One region of the Exiguobacterium sp. s35 genome, then DNA from elsewhere that is predicted to be linked to it. Evidence: riboswitches for the same ligand, from Rfam matches in the RefSeq annotation. Region 1 holds a riboswitch; each other region holds the start of a gene.

The links. A riboswitch is a leader RNA that binds a small molecule or an ion and turns the genes downstream of it on or off. The one in region 1 is predicted to bind thiamine pyrophosphate.
Region 2: it holds a riboswitch for thiamine pyrophosphate, as region 1 does, so the genes downstream of both, tenA (thiaminase II) here and KNO75_RS04320 (YkoF family thiamine/hydroxymethylpyrimidine-binding protein) in region 1, are expected to answer to the same signal.
Region 3: it holds a riboswitch for thiamine pyrophosphate, as region 1 does, so the genes downstream of both, thiT (energy-coupled thiamine transporter ThiT) here and KNO75_RS04320 (YkoF family thiamine/hydroxymethylpyrimidine-binding protein) in region 1, are expected to answer to the same signal.
Region 4: it holds a riboswitch for thiamine pyrophosphate, as region 1 does, so the genes downstream of both, thiW (energy coupling factor transporter S component ThiW) here and KNO75_RS04320 (YkoF family thiamine/hydroxymethylpyrimidine-binding protein) in region 1, are expected to answer to the same signal.

What each region holds. Positions count from the first base shown of each region.
Region 1 is NZ_JACSKI010000001.1:833,018-838,538, reverse strand. It holds gene KNO75_RS04335 (SMP-30/gluconolactonase/LRE family protein) at 1-645, shown strand, start outside; gene KNO75_RS04330 (hypothetical protein) at 658-924, shown strand; gene KNO75_RS04325 (GTP-binding protein) at 1,033-2,232, shown strand; TPP riboswitch at 2,292-2,392, shown strand; gene KNO75_RS04320 (YkoF family thiamine/hydroxymethylpyrimidine-binding protein) at 2,475-3,065, shown strand; gene KNO75_RS04315 (ECF transporter S component) at 3,058-3,633, shown strand; gene KNO75_RS04310 (ABC transporter ATP-binding protein) at 3,626-4,969, shown strand; gene KNO75_RS04305 (energy-coupling factor transporter transmembrane component T family protein) at 4,951-5,521, shown strand, end outside.
Region 2 is NZ_JACSKI010000001.1:1,999,754-2,005,274, forward strand. It holds gene thiD (bifunctional hydroxymethylpyrimidine kinase/phosphomethylpyrimidine kinase) at 1-585, opposite strand, end outside; gene thiM (hydroxyethylthiazole kinase) at 582-1,373, opposite strand; gene tenA (thiaminase II) at 1,370-2,044, opposite strand; TPP riboswitch at 2,133-2,237, opposite strand; gene KNO75_RS10145 (hypothetical protein) at 2,333-2,485, opposite strand; gene KNO75_RS10150 (aminoglycoside 6-adenylyltransferase) at 2,536-3,363, opposite strand; gene KNO75_RS10155 (pentapeptide repeat-containing protein) at 3,360-3,962, opposite strand; gene KNO75_RS10160 (NUDIX hydrolase) at 4,018-4,467, shown strand; gene KNO75_RS10165 (YjjG family noncanonical pyrimidine nucleotidase) at 4,470-5,147, opposite strand; gene KNO75_RS10170 (aldehyde dehydrogenase family protein) at 5,409-5,521, shown strand, end outside.
Region 3 is NZ_JACSKI010000001.1:437,096-442,616, reverse strand. It holds gene KNO75_RS02265 (DAK2 domain-containing protein) at 1-47, opposite strand, end outside; gene KNO75_RS02260 (Asp23/Gls24 family envelope stress response protein) at 70-432, opposite strand; gene rpmB (50S ribosomal protein L28) at 685-873, shown strand; gene KNO75_RS02250 (thiamine diphosphokinase) at 931-1,518, opposite strand; gene thiT (energy-coupled thiamine transporter ThiT) at 1,515-2,090, opposite strand; TPP riboswitch at 2,164-2,264, opposite strand; gene rpe (ribulose-phosphate 3-epimerase) at 2,285-2,941, opposite strand; gene rsgA (ribosome small subunit-dependent GTPase A) at 2,945-3,832, opposite strand; gene pknB (Stk1 family PASTA domain-containing Ser/Thr kinase) at 3,876-5,521, opposite strand, start outside.
Region 4 is NZ_JACSKI010000001.1:2,030,224-2,035,744, reverse strand. It holds gene KNO75_RS10385 (LTA synthase family protein) at 1-921, opposite strand, end outside; gene KNO75_RS10380 (VOC family protein) at 1,010-1,408, opposite strand; gene KNO75_RS10375 (VOC family protein) at 1,408-1,830, opposite strand; gene KNO75_RS10370 (GNAT family N-acetyltransferase) at 1,949-2,425, shown strand; gene thiW (energy coupling factor transporter S component ThiW) at 2,455-2,940, opposite strand; TPP riboswitch at 3,007-3,106, opposite strand; gene KNO75_RS10360 (hypothetical protein) at 3,146-3,886, opposite strand; gene KNO75_RS10355 (hypothetical protein) at 3,960-4,652, opposite strand; gene KNO75_RS10350 (AAA family ATPase) at 4,747-5,521, shown strand, end outside.

The sequences.
Region 1 (5,521 bases):
TGGGATGAAATCAATCGGGAGCTAAATAAAATTGTCGAGTTGGATGACCCTGATGGTCGATTACGTTTTAACGATGGGAAAGCTGACCCATATGGTCGTATTTTCGCAGGTACGCTCCATCTTGAGGATGAAGAAAACCAAGCAAAACTGTATCGAGTCGATCGAGATGGAACGACGACAACACTCATGGATGAGTTGACCCTTTCGAACGGGTTGACATGGTCACCTGACCATTCGGTTTTCTATCATATCGATACACCGACTGAGAAAATTCGGAAATATGATTTTGATTTGAAGTCAGGAACGCTCTCGAACGGAGAGGTCGTCGTTGATTTTTCCGAGGAAGAAGGTTTTCCTGACGGGATGACGTCCGATTCTGAAGGTTGTCTATGGATTGCACATTACGCTGGTGGACGAGTGTCACGTTGGGACCCGTCAACAGGCGAAAAGTTACTTGAAGTCCATGTTCCCGCACCAAATGTCACTTCATGTGCCTTTATCGGAGATGGACTCAATCGATTAGCTATCACGACGGCTCGTGAAGGAATGGATGAGGAGGCGCTTTCCGAATATCCAGATGCGGGATCGGTATTTATCGTCGACACAGAAGTGAAAGGGATGCCATTGTATCGTTTCGGTCGCTGAGGAGGAAATACGATGGTGAAACGACTGTTAGTTCGAGCTGGAATTGGGTTGGCAGTTGCTGCAGCGGTCAAGATTGGGATTCAAAAGTTACAAGAAAATCGAACGCGTGAAGAAGATCATTCGTATCTCGATCCGAAGTGGGATGAAGTGCCAAGTATTGATTCGGATAAAGATGAGGATGAGGTCGGATTGACTCAACTCGATTCGATTTATCGGGCTGAATGGCAGGCGAATGCTTATCCACGCTCGGAGGCAGAACGAAAAGCATTGGAAGAATAATTGTATGTTCTTCAAAAACACGTCCATGTGGCGTGTTTTTTATTGACAAAAGTAAGGAACGACTCCATTATACAAAGAGTAATGATTACGATTTAATGGAGGTCCATCATGAAACGAATTCCAATTACAGTACTTTCGGGTTATCTCGGTAGCGGGAAGACGACACTGCTCAACCACATCTTACATAACCGAGAACATAAAAAATATGCGGTCATCGTGAATGATATGAGCGAGTTGAATATCGACGAGAAGCTGATTGATCAGGGCGGGTTCTCGCGGACCGATGAAAAGCTAGTCGAACTCTCGAACGGGTGTATCTGTTGCACGCTGCGGGAAGATTTGTTGACGGCTGTCTATGACTTAACAAAAGACCGTGAGCTCGACGGGATCATCATCGAGTCATCAGGAATCTCTGAACCAATTCCTGTCGCGCAGACATTCACGTATGCCGATGACGCTCTTGGGATTGATTTGACGAGCCGTGTGTACATCGATGCGATGGTCACGGTCGTCGATGCGTACCGTTTCTTCAAAGATTTCAATTCTGGTGAATCGCTCATGGAGCGTCAACAAGCCGTCGACACCGGTGACGTCCGTGAAGTAGTCGATTTGCTCGTCGATCAAGTCGAATTTGCGGATATCATCGTATTGAATAAGGCGGACCGTGTGTCCGAAGGGGAACTACAGGAGATGAAGGGGTTACTCCAAACACTGAACCCGAGTGCGAGATTGTTGACGTCGACATACTCGAACGTCGCGTTAGAAGACCTTCTAGACGTCCAGTTATTCGATTTTGATCAGGCGATGCGCGCTGCAGGGTGGATCCAAGAACTCGAGTCGGAAGAACATACGCCGGAAACGGAAGAGTATGGCATCAGCTCATTTGTCTACCGGCGCCGTCGGCCGTTCCACCCTGAACGTTTGATGCACTGGATGGAACATTATCCAGAAGAAATCGTCCGTGCAAAAGGATTTTTATGGATTGCGACAAGAAACGACCTCGCTTGTCTGTTTTCACAGGCAGGGTATGCATCAACGCTCGAACATGCAGGTCGTTGGCTTGCGACGTTACCTGCAAGTGAACGTGAGGAGATGTTTGCAGCTGAACCTGAGCTTCGTGAGGATTACATCGAGCCATACGGGGATCGGCAAAACGAGTTGGTGCTCATCGGTCAACGAATGGAACGGGAAGCGGTCGAGCAATCGCTTGACGCCTGTTTATTGACGGACGAAGAGATGTCGTCATCGTGGGATACGTTCCATGACCCACTTCCGGGTTCAGGTCATCTCGTCACATATTCAGATTGACCGTTTACAAAAGATTAAAACATCGCTATACTGTGACTGCATAAGTAACCGCATATCAATGACTGCACTAGGGGTGCTTCGGCTGAGATGAGAGCATGGCTCCGATCCCTTATAACTCGATCCAGGTAATACTGGCGTGAGGAAGTGCGGCACTTTCTCTATGCAAGTTTGTATAGATTTTGTTGCTGCATTCTCATGAATGCGGCTTTTTTTATGCAAACACATTTAGAGGGGGAAACAAAATGAATGAATCATGTGGTACGAGCCCAATCGTGGGGTTTCGATTCACACTGAGCCCGATGACAGACGACTTCGTCGGGACAATCAAAGGTGCACTAAAACGAACGGATCTATCAGGCGTGTGGCGCCATACGGATGACGTGTCGACGGTCATCCGTGGGCGAGCCGAGCATGTATTTGACGTCGCCCGAACAGTTTTGAGTCTTGCCTCAGAGGAAGGAAAGCATGTTTCGATGAGCGGAACGTTCTCTGTCGGTTGTCCAGGAGATTCAACGGGAGATGAGGCACTCGAGGCTCCGAGCGAACCATCAAACGGTGCATCAAGAGACCAGTATGTGTCTTCGCAGTTCGCACTCTATCCGATGGGTGCTGACAATTACATGGAACTCATCTATGAAGAAATCGAGCAAGCAAAACAGGCTGGTGTCTATAACGAGTCGATGCATTATGCATCAGGCATCCATGGGAACTTAGATGACGTGTTCTCGTACTATGAGGCGGCTTTTAAGCGGACGCGCGAAAAGAACCGACATGTTGTCATGACGGTGACGTTCAGTGTAAATAGTCCGTCACATGGAGGGCGACATGCTTAAATCGTGGAAATTGAAAGAAGTCGTCCTTGTCTCCGTATTATCTGTTGTCTTCGCGGTCGTCTATTTATTGTTCGTTCATATCGGTAACTTGTGGGCAGGGTTGATCGGTCCCATCGCCTACGAGTGGATCTTTGGCATCTGGTTTATCGTATCGATTATCTCGGCATACATCATTCGCAAACCGGGGGCGGCATTCATCTCAGAAGTGATGGCCGCGACGATTGAGATGTTGATTGGGAATGCCATTGGGCCACGCATCATCTTGGTCGGCATCGTTCAAGGTTTAGGGGCAGAAGCCGTCTTTGCGATGACGGGCTACAGACGTTATGAGCTATGGGTACTCATGCTTGCCGGATTTGGGTCGGCTGTCACGAGTTTCGTCTATACATATTTCATGAGTGGGTTCGCGATGTTAGAGCCAGGTTATGTGGCGACGATGCTCGGACTTCGAGCTGTCAGTGGGATGGTTATCGCAGGAATCGGAGGAAAGTTACTTAGTGATTTGTTGCTAAAGACAGGTTCCCTTCGCGGCTATGCGATTTCACGAAGTGGGAACGTCCATGGTTGAGACCGAATCACTCCACTTTCAATTCCCAGAGAGTTTAGATGCGATTCTTGAAGATGTCACCGTATCGATCCGACCAGGTCGTACGATGTTAAGTGGGGCGAGCGGGAGCGGGAAGTCGACCTTTCTTGCGTTATGCAACCGTCTCTTCCCCGAGAATTGTGACGGCATTCTCCAAGGTAGACTCGAACTACTTGGACGATCATACGACGACTATGCACCTGGCGAGATCAATCAGCGGGTCGGGACGGTGTTTCAAGACCCGGATACGCAATTTGTCATGGAGCGGGTGGATGAAGAACTGATCTTCACACTTGAGAACTTGTCGACACCTGTCTCAGACATCGAACAACGCGTGACGGAAATCCTCGAATCGTTACAGTTGAGTGATTATCGAAACCGAAAAATCGATTCGTTGTCAGGCGGACAGAAACAGCGGATTGCTGTTGCGTGCGCTCTAGTCGGAAGACCGGAATGGCTACTGCTCGATGAACCGTTGACTCATCTTGACCCGGTGACCGCGTACGAATTTGTGGAATGGCTCGATCGAGTGACAGGACTGAACGTCATCGTCGTTGAACATCGTCCTCACCTATGGGGTGATTACTTTGACTGGCATATTGAATTAGAGCGAGGGCGTATCGTTCGGAATGAATCCTTTTGCCCGGTCGATGACTTTGCATTTATAAAGTCAAACGCTTCGCTAAAAAATCCTTATCACTACACAATTGAAGAGGTCAGACGTGATTCATTTCAGCTGAAAAGATCGGAGCTTCATGTCCGAGCAGGAGAAGTGATTGCCATACTTGGTCCGAATGGGAGCGGGAAGTCCACGTTTTTAAGAAGCTTAACGGAACATGACCGACGGGTTGGGCTCGTACCGCAATCGCCGGAACATTTATTTTTCATGAATTCTGTCGAAAGTGAGTTACAGTTTGGTCATGAAGATTCGATTGAGAGCGTTTTATCTGACATGTCGCTTCTTGATCAGCGACATCTCCATCCGTTATCCCTCAGTCACGGACAAAAACGGAGGCTCGCAGTTGCAATCCAGTCGCTATCGAACAAACAGTTGCTCGCATTCGATGAACCGACAGCGGGTCAAGACGAACCGTCATTGCATGCGCTCGAGCTGTTGATGAAGCGACATGCTGAAATGGGTCGAACGATTCTATTCGTGACCCACGACTTGTCGTTCGCCCGCATCGCCAACACGTTTTATTTGATGAAGGACGGGGAACTTTCAGGACCATTTAAAGATGAACTCTGGCAGGACACGGAGACACTTCGTCATTATCGGTTGCAAGGGAGGAGAGCGCGATGTCACTCCATGACATGAATCCGACGGTGAAATTTCTAACATTGACGTTCGTCATGTTCGGTCTCGCATTGTTTTACAATCCATGGACCCCGCTCGTGATCATAGTAGGGACGGTACTGATTCAATGGATGGCAACCAATGTCTCATGGAAAAGATGGCTACTTTTCTTGATCCCTTTTCTCATCACGGCGCTCGGAACGTTTTGGACAACGCTCGTTTTCGGAAAAGACCTCGGGGGAGAGACATGGGTGACCATTCTGAGTCAGGAAGTCACAATTGAGGAGAGGGATGTCGCGATTGCCCTCAGCCTTCGCGTATTGGCGTTCACGGTCCTCTCGCTTCTTTTCATGTTGACGACGGATTCAAAGCGGTTCGTCATGAGTCTGATGCAACAGGCGAAGTTGTCACCGACAATCGCCTATAGCACGCTCGTCGGGTTCCGTTTCATTCCTCTTTTACAACGGGAACTGCAACAACTTCAATATGCACATCGCCTACGGGGTGTCCCACTCGATACGAGATGGGAACGTCTACGGCACGTACCGAAATTACTGTTGCCACTCCTTGCCG
Region 2 (5,521 bases), 1.2 Mb from region 1:
TTGAAATGCTTCAGATTCAGTCACAATCAAATCGACTGCCTCCACACCTTCCGTATGCCCACCTTTGATGATGACGACATCGACACCGAGTCCACGAATCGAATGAGCGGCTTTCATTCGGTCGGACTCCGTCCGAATCTTAATTCCGGCCAATACTTCTGCCTCAGGAATATTCGGGGTCACGACCGTCGCATGTGGCAACAGTTTCGTACGAAGTGCTTCGATTGCATTCTCCTGCAACAAAGAAGCGCCCCCTTTAGCCACCATGACAGGATCGACGACGACATGCTCGAACCGATGGCGTTCAAGCGCTTTTGCCACCGCTTCAATTCGCTCCGCATCTACCAACATTCCCGTCTTACATGCCGTAATGTTAAAATCGTCAGTTACCGCATCGATTTGCCCAATGATCATTTCCGTGGAAATCGCTTCAATCCCATGAACACCAAGTGTGTTTTGAGCCGTGATCGCAGTCAGCACACTCGTCCCGAACGCACCGAGCTCTTGAAACGTTTTTAAATCAGCTTGAATCCCGGCGCCTCCCCCTGAGTCAGATCCGGCAATCGTCAATACTTGCGGTCTCATGATGTCGACACCTCGATTCGATTCGTCGGGATCGTATGTTGCGTCAATTGATGAAGGGCATTTAAGAAGTGAATCGGAAAATCTCCTGGTCCTTCTGCCCGTTCACTCGCCAACTCCCCGCAATAGGCATATCCCGACACGGCTGTCACCGTCGCCTTTAGGGCGTTCTTCTCGACCGCTAGACATGCTCCGACGACCGCACTGAGTAGACAGCCTGTACCGGTCGTCTCAGTCATTCGTTTTGTTCCGCCGTGGACTTCTATGACGACACTTCCATCACTGACCAGATCTTCTTTTCCGGTCACCGCCACGACACATCCATAGCGTTTCGCCGCTCCGAGCGCCAATTGGCGTGGTTCACACGCCCCGTCACCCGCATCGACACCACGTGCTGCCCAATCGACGCCGACCAATGTGGCAATTTCTCCTGCATTCCCACGAATAACCGACACGCGGACGTGACGAAGGATACGCTCGACGACATCTCGACGAAATGACGTTGCCCCGACACCGACCGGGTCGAGCACGACCGGACATCCCGCTTCATTTGCAGCTTGCCCTGCACGAATCATCGTCGCTTCGGTCATCGTACCGAGTGTCCCGATGTTGAGTACGAGCGCATCGCTCACAAACGTCATCTCTGCCACTTCCTCAATCGCGTCTGCCATCACCGGGGAGGCGCCAATGGCGAGCAGTCCATTCGCCGAAAAATTGGCGACGACCGTGTTTGTGATGTTGTGAATTAACGGCGCCTGCTTTCGAATCTCACTCCAAATCTCATGTCTCATTGGTTGACCTCCTGTGACAACGTCCATGATTCGAGCGTCCATGCCATTTCCCAGAAGGCGACTTCGTAGTAACAACTCTTCAAGAAAAGTTTTGTGTAACGCACGCGTTCTTCTTCCGTTGCTTGTCCAGCCAATTCATCCAACCGATCAATCTGCTCTTCCACAAGCTCACGGAACCATTCCGAACCGTACGTCGCAATCCAAGCTGAATAAATCGGATGGTCTGGTCGTTTGTCTTTTAGTCGTTCACCGATTTCGTAATACACCCAATAACACGGAAGGATTGACGCCAATACATCACCGAGTGTCGGTCCTGCTTGTTGCATATGAAGGGCATACGCATAAGCGGTCGGTGCCGGCTCGAATGTCGCTAGTTCCACGTCTGTCACGTTAAGCATCGTAAAGAACTCACGATGAAGGGAGAGTTCCGCCTCAATCGTGTGCAACGCATGCGTCAAAAAGCGGCTCGATAGTTCCATCGTTGGTGCGAACGTCGCTCCTTTAGCCTGTACTTTTGAAAACTGATTCAAATAGTAAGAGTCTTGCATGACGTAATGTCTGAACTTCTTCTCGTCGAGCGTCCCTTCCCCGAGTGAACGGACGAACGGATGATGGAAGCTTGCTTCAAACAATCCGTCTGCTTCCTGACGTAAGTGATCTGTAAATTTCATAGTAACTCCCCCTTATAACAGATAAAAAGACGCCGCCTCCCATAACGGAAGCGGCGTCTCGAACAGTCATATCTAGGTGAAGCCATATGATTCGTCTCGCCCACTTCCCTACGCTAGCTTGAACTAGATCAGGTTCGAAGGGTCTGGACCATGTCCATCTCAGCCGCGTGGCGCGACTCCCCTAGTGGCAAACATTATGAAATTCAGTCGTCTTCGACCACATTCTATCAATCTTTTTACCAATTGAAAACCTTTTCCTGTTTGGGCGGTCAACAATTTAAGCTGTTTCTAGCGTCCTGTGATCAGTAAGAACATATTAAATGCGACGAGACCAAGAGGCAACATCGCCACCAAAATAATCGGCCATTTCTTTAAACGAATACCGACAAAAAGGACAAGACTTCCGACTAAAAGGGCAATAAATGTCGTATATGGGTTCATGAAAAAACGCTCCTTTCTCTATAAGGAGCGTTTCCCGGCTCTCGGCCTCATTAATCGTTCGAATGTCGAAGTGTTGCACATGCGGCACGGACACGTCTCGCTTCTTCTTCTCGGAACACGAAATCGCCTTGTTCGGCGACGCGTTGCGCGCAAAAGAAGAAGAGCGATTGCAGGCGGTCATGCGTATCTTCAATCGCACTCAGCTCAGCGGAAGCATATGTTGCCGTAAGCATCTCCCACAACTCTTCCGGCAAGTGGTCGCGCATCCCATCACCTGACTTCCCGAGATTCACGGAGAACTCCGTCGCATAACCGATATTCCATTCCATCATCTGACGGAGCATATTCCGCATGATATCGAGGTGATCGAGCGCATATAGCACCTGATGCCGTTTGATGCCTTTAACGACATAGAGCGACACCCACCAAAACTCATTCCAGCAAGCCGCATACTCGTCAGCAGATGGACGTGTTACGCGATATGTGGTGTCCGAAGGCGTAACGTCCGGATGATGATCTCGGTCGAATACGATTTGACTGAGCGAGTCCGTTTCGAGCATGGCTTCTACTTGATCCACACTCCGAATCGTCAAATCGATCCGATGTCCGTCCACATATTGCACCAAGAATGTCACATGTCGTTTCGGGTCAGTCGTTTCAGGCATCTGCATAATCAAAATATCCCCAAACGTGTCCATCCATGAGGAATCGACCACAACCGCTTGGACATCTTCCACATAAAAAGCAAGGTCGACATCCTGATATGCGTCTGGCTGGATATTCGGATTGACGAGTGAGCCGTTCAACACGACCGTCCGGATGTGTTCACGTTCTTTTGCGAACGCAATCAACTGCTCGATGATTTGTTCTGGTTTCATTCTACAATCGCCCCCAATGAGCGCGCGACTTGAATTGCCTGCATCGCGTCTAGTTTTGTTTGTTGCAATGTTACGTTCGAAAAATCAACCCCGTCGACGAGCGCGCCTCTAAAGTCGGCACCACGACACACCGCGTGTTGAAGCGTCGCCCGAGTCAAGTCCGTCTGTTGCCAGACTGTCTCGGTCAAGTCAGATCCATACAGATCGGCCTCGACCAATCGAACGTGGGACCAGTCCATTTTCTTGAGCGACACGTGACGTAGGTTGACGAACGACCAGTCCCCTTCCGTGACACGAACACCTTCAAACTGACTTTCTTCAAAAGACGATCCGGTCATTTTACATTGTTCAAATTCGCTCGTGAACAAGTTGGCACCATGGAATTGGCAGTTCAGAAACGAGCTCCCGACATGACGGGACGCATTCCATTTCGAGTCCGTGAAATCACAGTTGATGAACTGACAGCGCTCCGTTTGTAGCTCAGTCGCATCGACGTACGTAAAGCGACAGTTCTCGAACGTGACATGTGACAACACTTCGTCGCGGAGTGTCACGTCACGGAAATCTTCATCTCGATATTGTGTATGTGATTGAAACATCATATCCCTCCTTCAGGTATACTAGAACAGATTACAAAGATTGGAAGTGATACAGATGGACCTCGTATTTCCGACTGAACAAGGAGTCTTCAATTATCGCGTCGCCGGTATTTTTTTGAAAGACGGACACGTATTGATTCACCGAAACATCCGGGATGACTTTTGGGCATTACCCGGTGGTCGCGTGACGCTCGGTGAAGAAGCTGCAACCGCACTCGCACGCGAGCTTCATGAAGAGCTGAACATGCAGGTGACCGATACTTCATTCGCCTTTGTGCACGAGAACTTGTTTACGTACAACGATCAACCGTTTCATGAGATTGGACTGTACTTTTATGTAGACGGTGACCTCCCGCTCCAAGACGGAGACTTTTACGGACCTGAAGGAGATCACCTGATTTATCGTTGGCAAAAGCTCGACCGTCTACAAGACGTCACGCTTTATCCGGAAGTACTCGCTCAACTACCGAACCGTTTGCCAGCCCATTCACTCAAGCCGGCTTGAATTTAGAGAAGCGATTTCAACTCATGTAAATGTCGAATTTCATACGTTGACTCCATCGTCGCGGCCACTTCGTTCGGGTTGAACCAACATGTATCTAGACCATACATCCGTCCGCCGGCGATATCTGCCGTGACCGAGTCACCGATAATCAAGCCCTTCTCTGGCGTCACGTTTGGAATTCGGTCGAAGACGTAGTCAAAGAACGGCTTCATCGGTTTTTGCGAGCCCGTCGCATCCGATACGAACACGTCTTGGAAGTACGGCAATAGTCCAGATGACTCTAACCGTTTGAATTGCGTCTCCGTCACGCCGTTCGTGACGATATAGAGTGGATAATCAACGCTCAGCGTTTGGACAATCTCTAACGCACCGTCAATCATGTGCACGCCCGCATGTAAATAGTCCCGATATTGTTGTTCGACATGTGGACCGTCGACGGTGAGACCGAGTGAATCGAACAGTTTCGTGTGACGACCGACCAGCACTTCTTCCCGGTCCACTTCGCCGCGTTCAAAAGCACGCCATAAACCGCTATTAATGTCGACATATCGCGCCTTTACCTCTTCTGTCATCCGGACGTTATAGGATGCGAGCAATTGCTCCAAGGCGACGTGTTCACTTTGCTTAAAATCTAACAACGTATCGTCAATATCAAATAAAATCGCTTCATAACGTTTCATATTTCTTTCTAACCCCTCTCTACGTCTAACTGTACAGGAAGTATTCAGGAACTTCAAAAAGAGTGATGACGAATAAATCACACGTGAGCTCTACTGATTGTATTGACCTCAGCGTTTCTACTTTGACCAACAGACCTATGCTTTCCTCCACTATCTCGAACGTCATGCTTCAACTCTGATCGTTCGACCCATTGAGATGTTTATTTTTCTAAAACAAGTGAATACTTCTTATGGTGAAGAAAAATAAAGGAGTGTTCAAATATGCATACAGATTTTACGAAAATGTACATCAATGGTGAATGGGTAAGCGGATCAAGTGAAAAATCGATCGACAACGTCAATCCGTTCTCAAACGAGACACTCTTCTCGATTCA
Region 3 (5,521 bases), 400 kb from region 1:
GCGATCATGTTTGAGAGCGCCAATCCATCTAAACGTTTTAAACCCACACCAAATCCTCCTCCGTTTTCGTCAGTCATTCGTCAGACGAACGCCTTGAACGAATATATTTACCGACGAAACGTTTAATCCTAAAGTTTCTCCGAGCGTATACTTGACTCGGCTCTGCACGTTGTATGCGACTTCAGATACTTTCGTCCCGTAGCTTACAATGATGTGCATGTCGATATGTACGTCTTCGTCTTCTTGACGTACGACGACACCACGCGCGTAATTTTCACGTTTTAACAATTCAGCAATGCCGTCTTTCAATTGTGCTTGTGAAGCCATGCCGACCACACCGAAGCATTCCATCGCTGCACCACCTGCGAGTGTCGCGATGACGTCACTTGTGATGTCAATATTGCCATATGTTGTCTTCATTTCAATTGCCATATGGAGTAGCCTCCTTTATTCGGAATGATTCCTAATGTACATTCTACAATAAGTACCTAGTTATTAAAAGAACCTGCTCCAGAAACTCGGTCAATTAACGCGATAACCTCATTCATTATTCAAATCCTTGAGAGTAATGTCAAGTTTTTTTCTTGTCATGGTACGATTTTCTAGTTGCATCGGGAAAAAAGCCGTGCTAATATAAACGAGTGTCTATTAGGACGAACCCACATAAAAAAGGAGGGGAAACGCATGGCACGTAAATGCTACGTAACAGGTAAATCACCTAAATCAGGTAACAACCGTTCGCACGCACTCAACAAGACAAAACGTACTTGGGGTGTAAACGTACAAAAAGTTCGTATTCTCGTTGACGGTAAACCGAAACGCGTTTGGGTTTCAGCTCGCGCACTTAAATCAGGTCTCGTTGAACGCGTATAATACTTATACACGAACGAATAAATCCCAGCGGCATTCGCCGATGGGATTTTTTTGTGCTCATTTTTTGACAATCATGACGAGAACGGTCCCTTGATGGACCGTCAACCGGGCAGAATCCGTAGACCATTCATTTGAGATCGTCAGCGCCTCTCCGCTCGTCACGTCATGATGGTCAAGTGGATATTTGACATCTTTAATGGAAATCGTAGCTGTCTTCCATGGCATGAAAGACAAATAGTGACCGTCCCGTTTCGGAATGGTATAGTCTCCTATTCTTACAAGATAGACCGTTTGCCCTTCATCATGAAGGTGCATCTCCGGATAGGACTCCAGTAAGCCTACGTTCGCAAACGTCATATCGATCCGTCCCCCGAGAGCCCCATACACATCGATTCGTGTTGCTCCCCGTTCTCTTGCTAACTCCAATGCAATTTCTAAGTCTGTCACATCTTTCTCCGAAGGATAGCGTAACGCTTGATCAGGTGGTGTCCCATCGAACGAATCAAAATCTCCCACCACGACGTCTGGTACAACTCCTTCATCTAACAGTCTTTGATATCCACCATCCACACCAATCACAAAATCGGCATCACGCGGTAAGTCCGGAATAGGTGCCGGACTCGCCGCGACGATTAGTACGTTCATTGACGGATATCCCGTGTCGCCACACGCGTGAAACGTGGTGCTGTCGTGAAGAGAAGTACTAACACGATGGCCGAGATGACAAAGGATGGGAGCATATACGTGGCGTTATATCCGAGCGAGTAGGCCACGACCGGACCTTCTGCGTATTCAGCGAAGAAGACGATACCCGAGATGACGTGCGCTGCGTATCGTAAAATCGACCCGAGCAATGCCCCGAGCACTAAATAGATGGCAAGCGTCTTTGTCGCACCTTGACTCGCAGCATGTTTCACTCGCCCTGCGAATACCCCGGCCATACCGACGAGGCCATATGCGACCGTATAGTCGAGCAAGAATTGTACAGGTGTGAAAATGTATGCTCCGAACAAGAGTTGAAGTGTCCCGACGAGCGCGCCTGTCGCAAGACCACCCTTCAGCCCGTGACGGAACGCCATGACAAAGATCGGGAGCATCGCTAAACTGATAGACCCACCTTGTGGTAAACGATATGGAATGAGCAAATCAAAAATAAGCCCGAGCGCCGCAAACAATGAAATTTCAATGAGCGCTTGTAATTTGAAACGTGATTTCATCCTTCTTCCTCCTTTATTTGTTTGAACGACAAAAAGCAGCATGACGTAAACGCCATGCTGCTTGAATTCGCAACGTGCATTTTCGCCACATCCCTACGTCCGTGTGAACGGAACAGGTTCAAAGGGTTAGCGTATGCCTCTCAGCCACATGATGTGACACCCCTTGCGACTCTATCTTGTTGTTCTACCGTCGATTATACACGAGATGCGCCACGAATGCTATCTATGGCTTCTTTATAATCCGATTGACTATAGATGGCTGATCCTGCCACAAGCACATCAGCTCCAGCATCGATGCAACGTTTTGCCGTTTCTGCGTTCACACCACCATCGATTTCAATCTCAAAATCAAGTTGATGGTCTTGACGAAGTTGGCTAAGCGCTGAAATTTTTGGCACGACCGATTCAATAAACGCCTGACCCCCGAATCCTGGGTTGACCGTCATGAGCAACACCATATCAACGTCCGTGAGTACGTGTTCAATCGTCGAAAGTGGTGTATGTGGGTTTAAGACGACCCCACATTTCGCACCTGCCGCTTTGATTTGCTGTAAGACACGATGCAAATGATTCGTCGCTTCCACGTGTACGGTTACGATGTCCGCACCGGCTTTCACGAAATCTTCAACGTAGCGTTCTGGTTGGTCAATCATCAAATGTACATCGAGTACCATGTCTGATTTTTTACGCAAGCTCGCGAGAACAGGTAGACCAATCGAGATGTTTGGTACGAATTGCCCGTCCATCACGTCAAAATGGATATAGTCAGCCCCTGCTTCTTGAACGGCTTTTACTTCAGCTTCCAAGTTGGCAAAATCGGCAGCTAAAATAGATGGTGCAATTTTAATCATCTGTCAATACCTCCGTTTTCGATCGTTTAACTCCTCCATAAAGGTAACATAATTTTCGTACCTTGTTGAAGCAATTTCGCCATTTTCAACCGCTTGTTTGATGGCACATCCTGGTTCATTAACGTGGACACATCCCCGGAACTTACAATCGTCATGGCGTTCCACGAATTCGGGGAAGCACCATCTGAGCTCATCTGTCTCAAGTTCCTGAGGAAACTCTAGACTTGAAAAACCAGGTGTATCGGCAACGAGACCATCCGCCAATTGGATTAACGTCACGTGACGTGTCGTATGTTTTCCTCGTCCGAGCGATTTCGAGATTGCACCTGTCGCCAACTCGAGTTCTGGCGCGACTGCATTGAGTAACGAACTTTTCCCGACACCGGTCTGACCGGCGAAGACGCTCGTTTTTCCCTTGAATAGACTGCGCACTTCATCAACACCGTGCCCATGCTCCGTCGACGTTTCGATCACGTCATACCCAATCGCCCGATAGCGAGCAATCGCCACTTGAATCGGTTCGACTTCACCTTCATCGAGCAAGTCCATCTTCGTCAATACGATGATTGGATGAATTTGCTTCGATTCAATGAGAATGAGAAAACGGTCAAGCAAATGATAGGAAAACGCTGGTTCCTTAACTGAAAAGAGGAGGAACGCTTGATCAATATTCGCAATCGGTGGCCGAACGAGATGGTTTTGGCGCTCTTCCACTTCAAGAATATAGCCGGTCCCATCTTCTTGATCTTGAATCACCACATCGTCGCCGACGACAGGTGAGATATTGCGTTTTCGAAAATTCCCCCTTGCCCGACAACGAATCTCTTGATTCGCCTCGGTCATCACATCATAAAACCCGCCTTGAAGACGAATGATTGTTCCTTTCATTATGACTACCTCCTTTTAAAAAAGAGGTGACGACACCGTCACCTCTTTATTGTGCCTCTTCGGCTTGCGCATATGTGACTGAATCCGTTCGAACAATCTCACCATCAACTTCAATCGTTGCTGTCCCGACTTCGTCAGGGGCAATGACTAGCGTGTACGAGTACGTTGTCGTCTCTGTGATTTGATCACGAAGTACCTCAATTTCACCACGTGCGTCAACCGTACGAATGACGACTTCGACCGCTTTCGGCTTCTTATCCTTATCCGGTTGCTCGACTTCAACACTCACTTCACGTTCAATCGAGATATCGGTCGGTTCGACGCCTTCCGATACAATCACCGTGAGCTCCGTTCCCGGGTCGACTGCCGTCCCGGCTGTCGGAAGTTGACGGATGATTTGACCTTTTGGAACACTTGTCGAAAATTCATCCTTCTTCACGATTTTCAATTTGTTCTGTTCAGCATAAATAGATGCTTCGTCGAACGTATACCCGGCAAGGTTAGATAGTTCCACTTTGTTGCTACCTGTCGACACAACGAGCGTGACCGTCACCTCTGAAGGAACGACCTCTTCACCTGGGTCAACCGATTGTGAAATTACATCCCCACTGTTTACCGTTTCAGAAGCTTCGGTTTTGATTTCAAGATCGCTGAATGCCAAGTCTTTTAGCATACGCTCAGCGGCAGTCTGTGAAAGACCTTCCACGTTCGGCATCTCGACCGTCTCTTTTCCGGCCGATACGACAATCGTCACAGTCGTGCCGCGTTTCGGTTTACGTCCTTCTTGCGGATTTTGCGAAATGACCTCACCCTCCGCAATATCATCGCTCGCACGTTCTGTCACTTCGACGACAAATCCAGAAGCCTCGAGTTCTGTCGTCGCGTCCCCGATACTCATGCCGACGACATCAGGCACGACGGCGCGCGACATTTCGTCGGCGACCACATACGCCGCAATGCTTCCCCCAATTAAGAGAATGACGAGTAATATCCAAATCCACCATTTGCGTTTCTTCTTTTTAACCGGTGCCTCATTTGGCTCCTGTTCCTTTGGTGGTGTGACCGGGGGCGGTGTCACCGGTACATCTTGTTTTTCTTCAGGCATGACCGGCGCCATGACGAGTGTTTGGTCGAACTCGTCTTGATTTGCCGAGAGTCGTCTCGGTTCATTGGCTCGTTCGCGGATCAACGCGGTCATGCAATCTTTTTTAAAGGCTGCGACCGATGCATGACGAGCACCAGGTGATTTTGACAAGGCTTGCATGACACAGTTCTCAAGCGCTTGTGGGATATTCGGATTTAAGTCCATCGGTCGAATCGGGTCATCTTGCAAATGTTGAAGCGCAACAGCGACCGGCGTCTCGCCGATGAACGGTACACGACCTGTCAACAATTCATAAAGGACCGCACCGAGCGAGTAAATGTCCGATTTTTCATCCGCAAATTTCCCACGAGCTTGCTCAGGTGAGAAGTAATGGACAGAGCCAAGGACAGACATCGTATGCGTCAACGTCGCATTCGACATCGCCACAGCAATCCCAAAATCGGTCACCTTCACGTTTCCATGCTGATCGATCATCATATTCTGTGGTTTGATATCCCGGTGAATGATTCGGTTCGCATGGGCGTGGTCAATCGCATCACAAATCTGTCCCATGATGCGCAACGCCTCATCGACAGATATGTATTCTT
Region 4 (5,521 bases), 1.2 Mb from region 1:
ATTTCCCGGGAAACGCGTGTAGACGGAACCGGATTTGACAGGATAGAGTGACGTGTTGACGATGAACTCCGCATCGGATGTCCGCCCCTCATGCGTCTGATGATACACGTTCGGGAAATAGAGCATGTCACGTCGCAATCGGTTCAAATTCGGAGTCAATTCCTGTCCGTTGATTTGTTGATCAATGACAGATGTTTGGAACGATTCGAGTTGTAAGACGATGACATTCGTATCCGGGCTCGGAGCACTTAATTCTTGATAAGAGAGTGCTTGGATTTGAGAACGCTCCTCGTCGGTCAGTCCCTCGTCCCATCCCATAGCGCGCTCGACACCTCGTGCGACATCCATCGCGTGATAGCCCCAAAAACCGAGATGATAATATTCACGCATATTGGAGATCGGGTCGTCTGCAATCCATTTTTCCCCGCGCTGATAACTGAGGGTGAGCGGAATCGTGAAAAGTAGAAATCCGAGTGTGAAGCCAACGACCGCCAATCGTCTTCCGTGCCGTTTCCTTTCATGGACAGGATGACGTTTCATATAACGTAAAATCAAACCGTAGATGATGAGATCGATGAAGAAGAGAGCGTCGATTGGGCGGATGAGCGTCAAGAAGCCTCCACCGACATCTCCCATCTGTCCAATGTCGGACAGTAAGGCGACGGATAATAAGTCCTCGAAATAGCGATAGTACCAGACGTCCGAGACGAGCAAAGTACTATGTAAAAACAAAGAAACGTATAAAATCCATCGGCGAATTGGGTAAGACACGGCGAGTGCCCAACTTGTCAGAAGCAAAATCGTCGCCAAATTGATGAGGAAAAACGAGAAGTCGAACGCCGTCGCGGTCAACCAGCTAAAGAAGAAGAGCTTTGCCAGAGAGAGTGACAAGTAGCTCCAATAATCGAGATATTTGATCATGAACAACACATCCTTTTCATACCCATTCCCGATGAGACGAGTGAGGGAAACGTGAAGATGTGTCCAACAAAAAAGAGGCACATCGGCCTCAGTTGATCAGAAACGTATCACGCAGTTCAATGATGGTTCCTTCAGGTGCTTTTAGTTTACTTAAATGTCCATCGACGACGAAGTAGATGTTCCCACCGTGCTTCGGCAAGAACGTGACACCGAGTTGTTCGAGTCGTGCGACTTCCGCTTCGAGGTCATCCACATAGAGTGCAAAATGGACGGGACCGGCCGCGTGTTTCGAATAGTCTTGTAACGCTTCATCGGCTTTGGCGGTCTGGAGCTCGATATAAAAATCACCGAGCTTGAGCCAACTATTGAAGTCACGCGTATGGAAGTTTGGTGACTCTTGGACGAGTTCAAAACCGAGCGCTTCGTAAAATGACTTCGATGCGGCATAATCTGGTGTTTGGATACAAATATGGTGAATTTGTTTCATCAGGACTTTCCTTTCGTTTGGAGGTCGTTCACTCGGTTGCGGTGGAACGGGGAAGTCACATCTTCCGAGATGAGACTGATCGTATGTCCATCCGGGTCTCGTACGTCAAAGTAAGACATGCCTCCGAAATCGTGAAGCGGTGTCGCGATCAATCCTGCTTGTTCGAACGATTGATACGTGAACTGAATGTCCTCACAGATGACGTTGAAATAGACATGGGCTTGTCCGGATGCATCTTTAAATGTTGCGGGTTGCGGTGACGAGGTCTGGATCAATCCAAGTTGAGTCGAACCGTCTGGCAGACAAATCCCTATTCCTCCTTCCCAGCGCCCGATTTCTTGGGCATGAAAATAAGTGGTATACCAGTTCAGGGACTGTTCGACATCTGATACGGGAATGAAGATACTTCCGATTCGAAACATATGATAACCTCCCTTTCTCTTATTAGTGTAGCGAATGCATGATCTCGAAGATACGGGGGAAGAAACTTTTTATGGGAGCTTGCGTATGGAAGAGAGAGAAAATCAATGAGGTGAATGTATGAAAGTAAATGAAATCACGATTCAACCGATTGATGCAGTCAATCGAGAGGCGGTCATCGCCCTGACAGTGGACGAGAAACAATCCCGATTCATCGAGACAAATTCCGAGTCGCTTCAAGAGATGGCTGAGGATACGAAATACAATTGGCGGAGCTATGCATTCTATGAAGGCGAGCGACCGGTTGGCTTCATGATGGTCGGAGCAGAAAACCAGACAGAACGTTATGTATGGCTCGACCGTTTCATGATTGGTCAACATGAACAGGGGAAAGGCGTTGGAACGAAGTGCCTACGCATGGCGGTGGACTGGATTCAGACAAAATATGATGTCGATGATATCATCCTGAGCCTCCATCAAGAGAATGAAGCTGCGAAACGATTTTATGCGAAGAACGGCTTTGTCGACAGCGGCTTAATCGATGAATGGAACGACGAAGCGATTTGGGTCTATCACACAAAAACCCGACCGTCATGAGTCGGTCGGGTTCTCGGATCAACAATTTGTTATTTGAGGACACTTGGTCGCAACTGTTTGACGCGCGACAAAACGAGCCAACCGAGAAGCGCTCCCGTCAAACTAGAAGCAAGGAACGCCGGCACGAAGAAGAAGGCGCCGAACGTTGAACCCATTAACAGTTTCGCGTACGGAACGGCAATCAACGAGGCGATGACACCAGTTCCGATGATTTCTCCGAGAGCGGCAGCATAGAGACGGTTCGTGCGAACGAAGAAGATGCCGGCAAGACACGCCCCAATCATGCCGCCAGGGAATGCGAGCAGTGACCCGGTCCCGGTCATGACGCGAATGAGTCCTGTGACGAAAGCGACGAGAACGGCTCCGACCGGACCGACGGTGACTGCTGCAATCACGTTCACCATGTGTTGAATCGGATAAGCGCGAGCGACACCTGTGGGAATCGAGATGAACATCGAGCCGACGACGGCGATGGCAACGAGCATTGCCATCCAAGTGAGTTGTTGAATACGCATGAATAGTCTCCTTTCAAAATAAAAACGCCACGTTTCCAGACGGAAAAATGGCGTGGATATACAGAGACGTATCCCAAGCCACTTCCCTACGCTGGTATGAGCCAGATCAGGTTCGAAGGGTCCGGCAACATGCCGTCTCAGCCCGAAGGCTCCCCTAGTGGTCGTTTATTGGTTTGAGTATAGCATAAATTGGAAGGGGACGGAATTACCCCTCATACTTGGCTAACAGGTCCTCATAGTCCTTCTCGTTCCAAAAGAGCGGTGAGATGGATTCGGGACCTTTTAAAATTTCTCCATCCTGATCATATACGATTGCATACCCGCCTTCGACATCAAATACGAATAAGTCGGCAGTGACTTCGGTCACGCCGTTGCCGGCGACGATCACATCATCAATTGGTTCCCGTGCGAGCTCGACGCCCGCTTCATCGAGTTCAACGAGGAGGGCTGACGTGTAGGCATGCCGGTCATAGACCGATTGGAATTCATCGTGTGTGAGGACGACATCGGTAGGTGGGGCACTTGTGCCGAATTTCCGATTCTCAATTTCTTCGACGTATTGAAGGAAGGACTTCTCTTGCCAAAAGAGTGGCGCCACGGACTCCGACCCGTTGATTAACGTCCCGTCCTGACTGTCGAATACCGTAGCGTACGTCCCGTCATCGAGTTTGAACGGATAAATATCCGCATATGTGTGCTCGAGACCGTTCCCGGCAATGATGACGCGTTCGAACGTCTCACGGAACGGTTTGATGCCTTGTTGCTCGAGCGCAGCAAGGAGCGGTTGTGTTTGTTCATATTGGTCATAGACGTCTTTAAAGTCTTCACGTGTCCATTCGGTGATGGGTTCATCGGGTGATTCGATTGGGATCGGATTGTCTGCCACCGTATCCGTACAACCTGTGAGTAAAAGTGCACTTAATCCGAACATCGCCCATCGTCTCATGATTTCATCCCCTTAACTGACATTTTCCACCATTTTATCATTCATGATGAAAAAGCAGAACCTGTGCACATTCTCACTCGGGGTGAGGACGTGTCGCGTAGTGATCGAGTGTGCTCTTGAAGTGGAGCGTATCTTCTTCAGAAATCGTCACGCCTGAGGAGGTACCGTAGCGAACCGCATGATAAATGGACGGGTTCATCGGTAAATCGATGCGTTGGAACCACTCTTGCAATGTCTCATGAGTACGCAATCGCTTGGCTGGTACGAGAGATTCGTTGAATGTGATCAGTGCATCGCGAATCGGGACGTTCGTTAACGCTGTGAGCGTCGAAACGGACGAAGCATTCTCGTGTTGTAGAGATTCGATAAGCGGGTCTGCGTTTGAATCAGCATGATCTCGTGCGCGCGCCAAACGTTGCTTCCGTTTCCGATAGATATAAAAGGACAGGCAACAAAGCGCAAGCAAAGCGACCCATAACCCGAGATTTCGTCGTATGTATTCTCCAGAGCCTGTCAATTTATCGAGTGGTTTTATTTTTCCTTTTTGGGGGTCCAATTTAAACGGGTAATCTGCTTTAGATTCATCCATTAAAAGCTTACTGTCTTCATCTGATATGAAATCCGTCGGAGGACTGTTATTTTCCTCGACCGGTATCGTTTCCGGATTATAGAGCCACTCGAATACACTCGTCGCAATCACCATCATCGTGAAGGTGACAATGAGAGTGGAGGCAATCATGAGAAAAAACTTGTTCGTCCAACGCAAGAGAACACCTCCTTTTTGAATGTTCAGACTATTTGTTGTTTATCTTACCATAAAAAGGTAAAGTTTGATTAAGACAAAAAATGGAGGTCGTCATATGGGCATGGAGCAGGTCATCAAACAGTTGAACGAGGTGTATTTAGGAAAAGAGGATGTCGTACGGCTCTGTTGTACGGCGTTACTCGCGGAAGGACACATTTTGTTAGAGGATGTACCCGGTACGGGAAAAACGTTACTTGCCAAGACGATTGCAGCTAGCTTCGACGGGGCGTTTTCCCGGATTCAGTTCACGGCCGACTTGTTACCGTCTGACGTGATTGGAGCAGATTATTTCAACATGCAGACGCAGACGTTCGACCATCGACAAGGACCGATCTTTGCGAACATCGTCTTGATCGATGAAATCAACCGAGCGGTTCCACGGACGCAGTCCGCCTTGCTCGAGGCGATGGAAGAACGACAAGTCTCCATCGGGGGAGAGACGTATCCGATGCCGAAACCGTTTTTCGTCATCGCGACGCAAAACCCAATTGAATCGGCGGGAACATTTCCGTTACCGGATGCCCAGCTCGACCGCTTTTTGATTTCGATTCCGGTCGGTTACCCTGATGTCGCCGAAGAGCGGGAGCTTCTCTTACAAGTGATGCGTCAAACACGGAAAACCGTGGAGGCAGTCGCGACATTAGACGAGTTACGCCGAGCGCAAGATGAAGTGAAGCAAGTATCGATTCAAGATGACGTCCTCGATTATTTGCTCGGACTTGTTCATGCGACACGGGAACACCCATCCGTCGAGGTCGGTGTCAGTCCACGCGGAGCCATCGCACTCATGCGGGCCGCTCAAAGTTACGCCTATCTCCAAGGTCGATTGT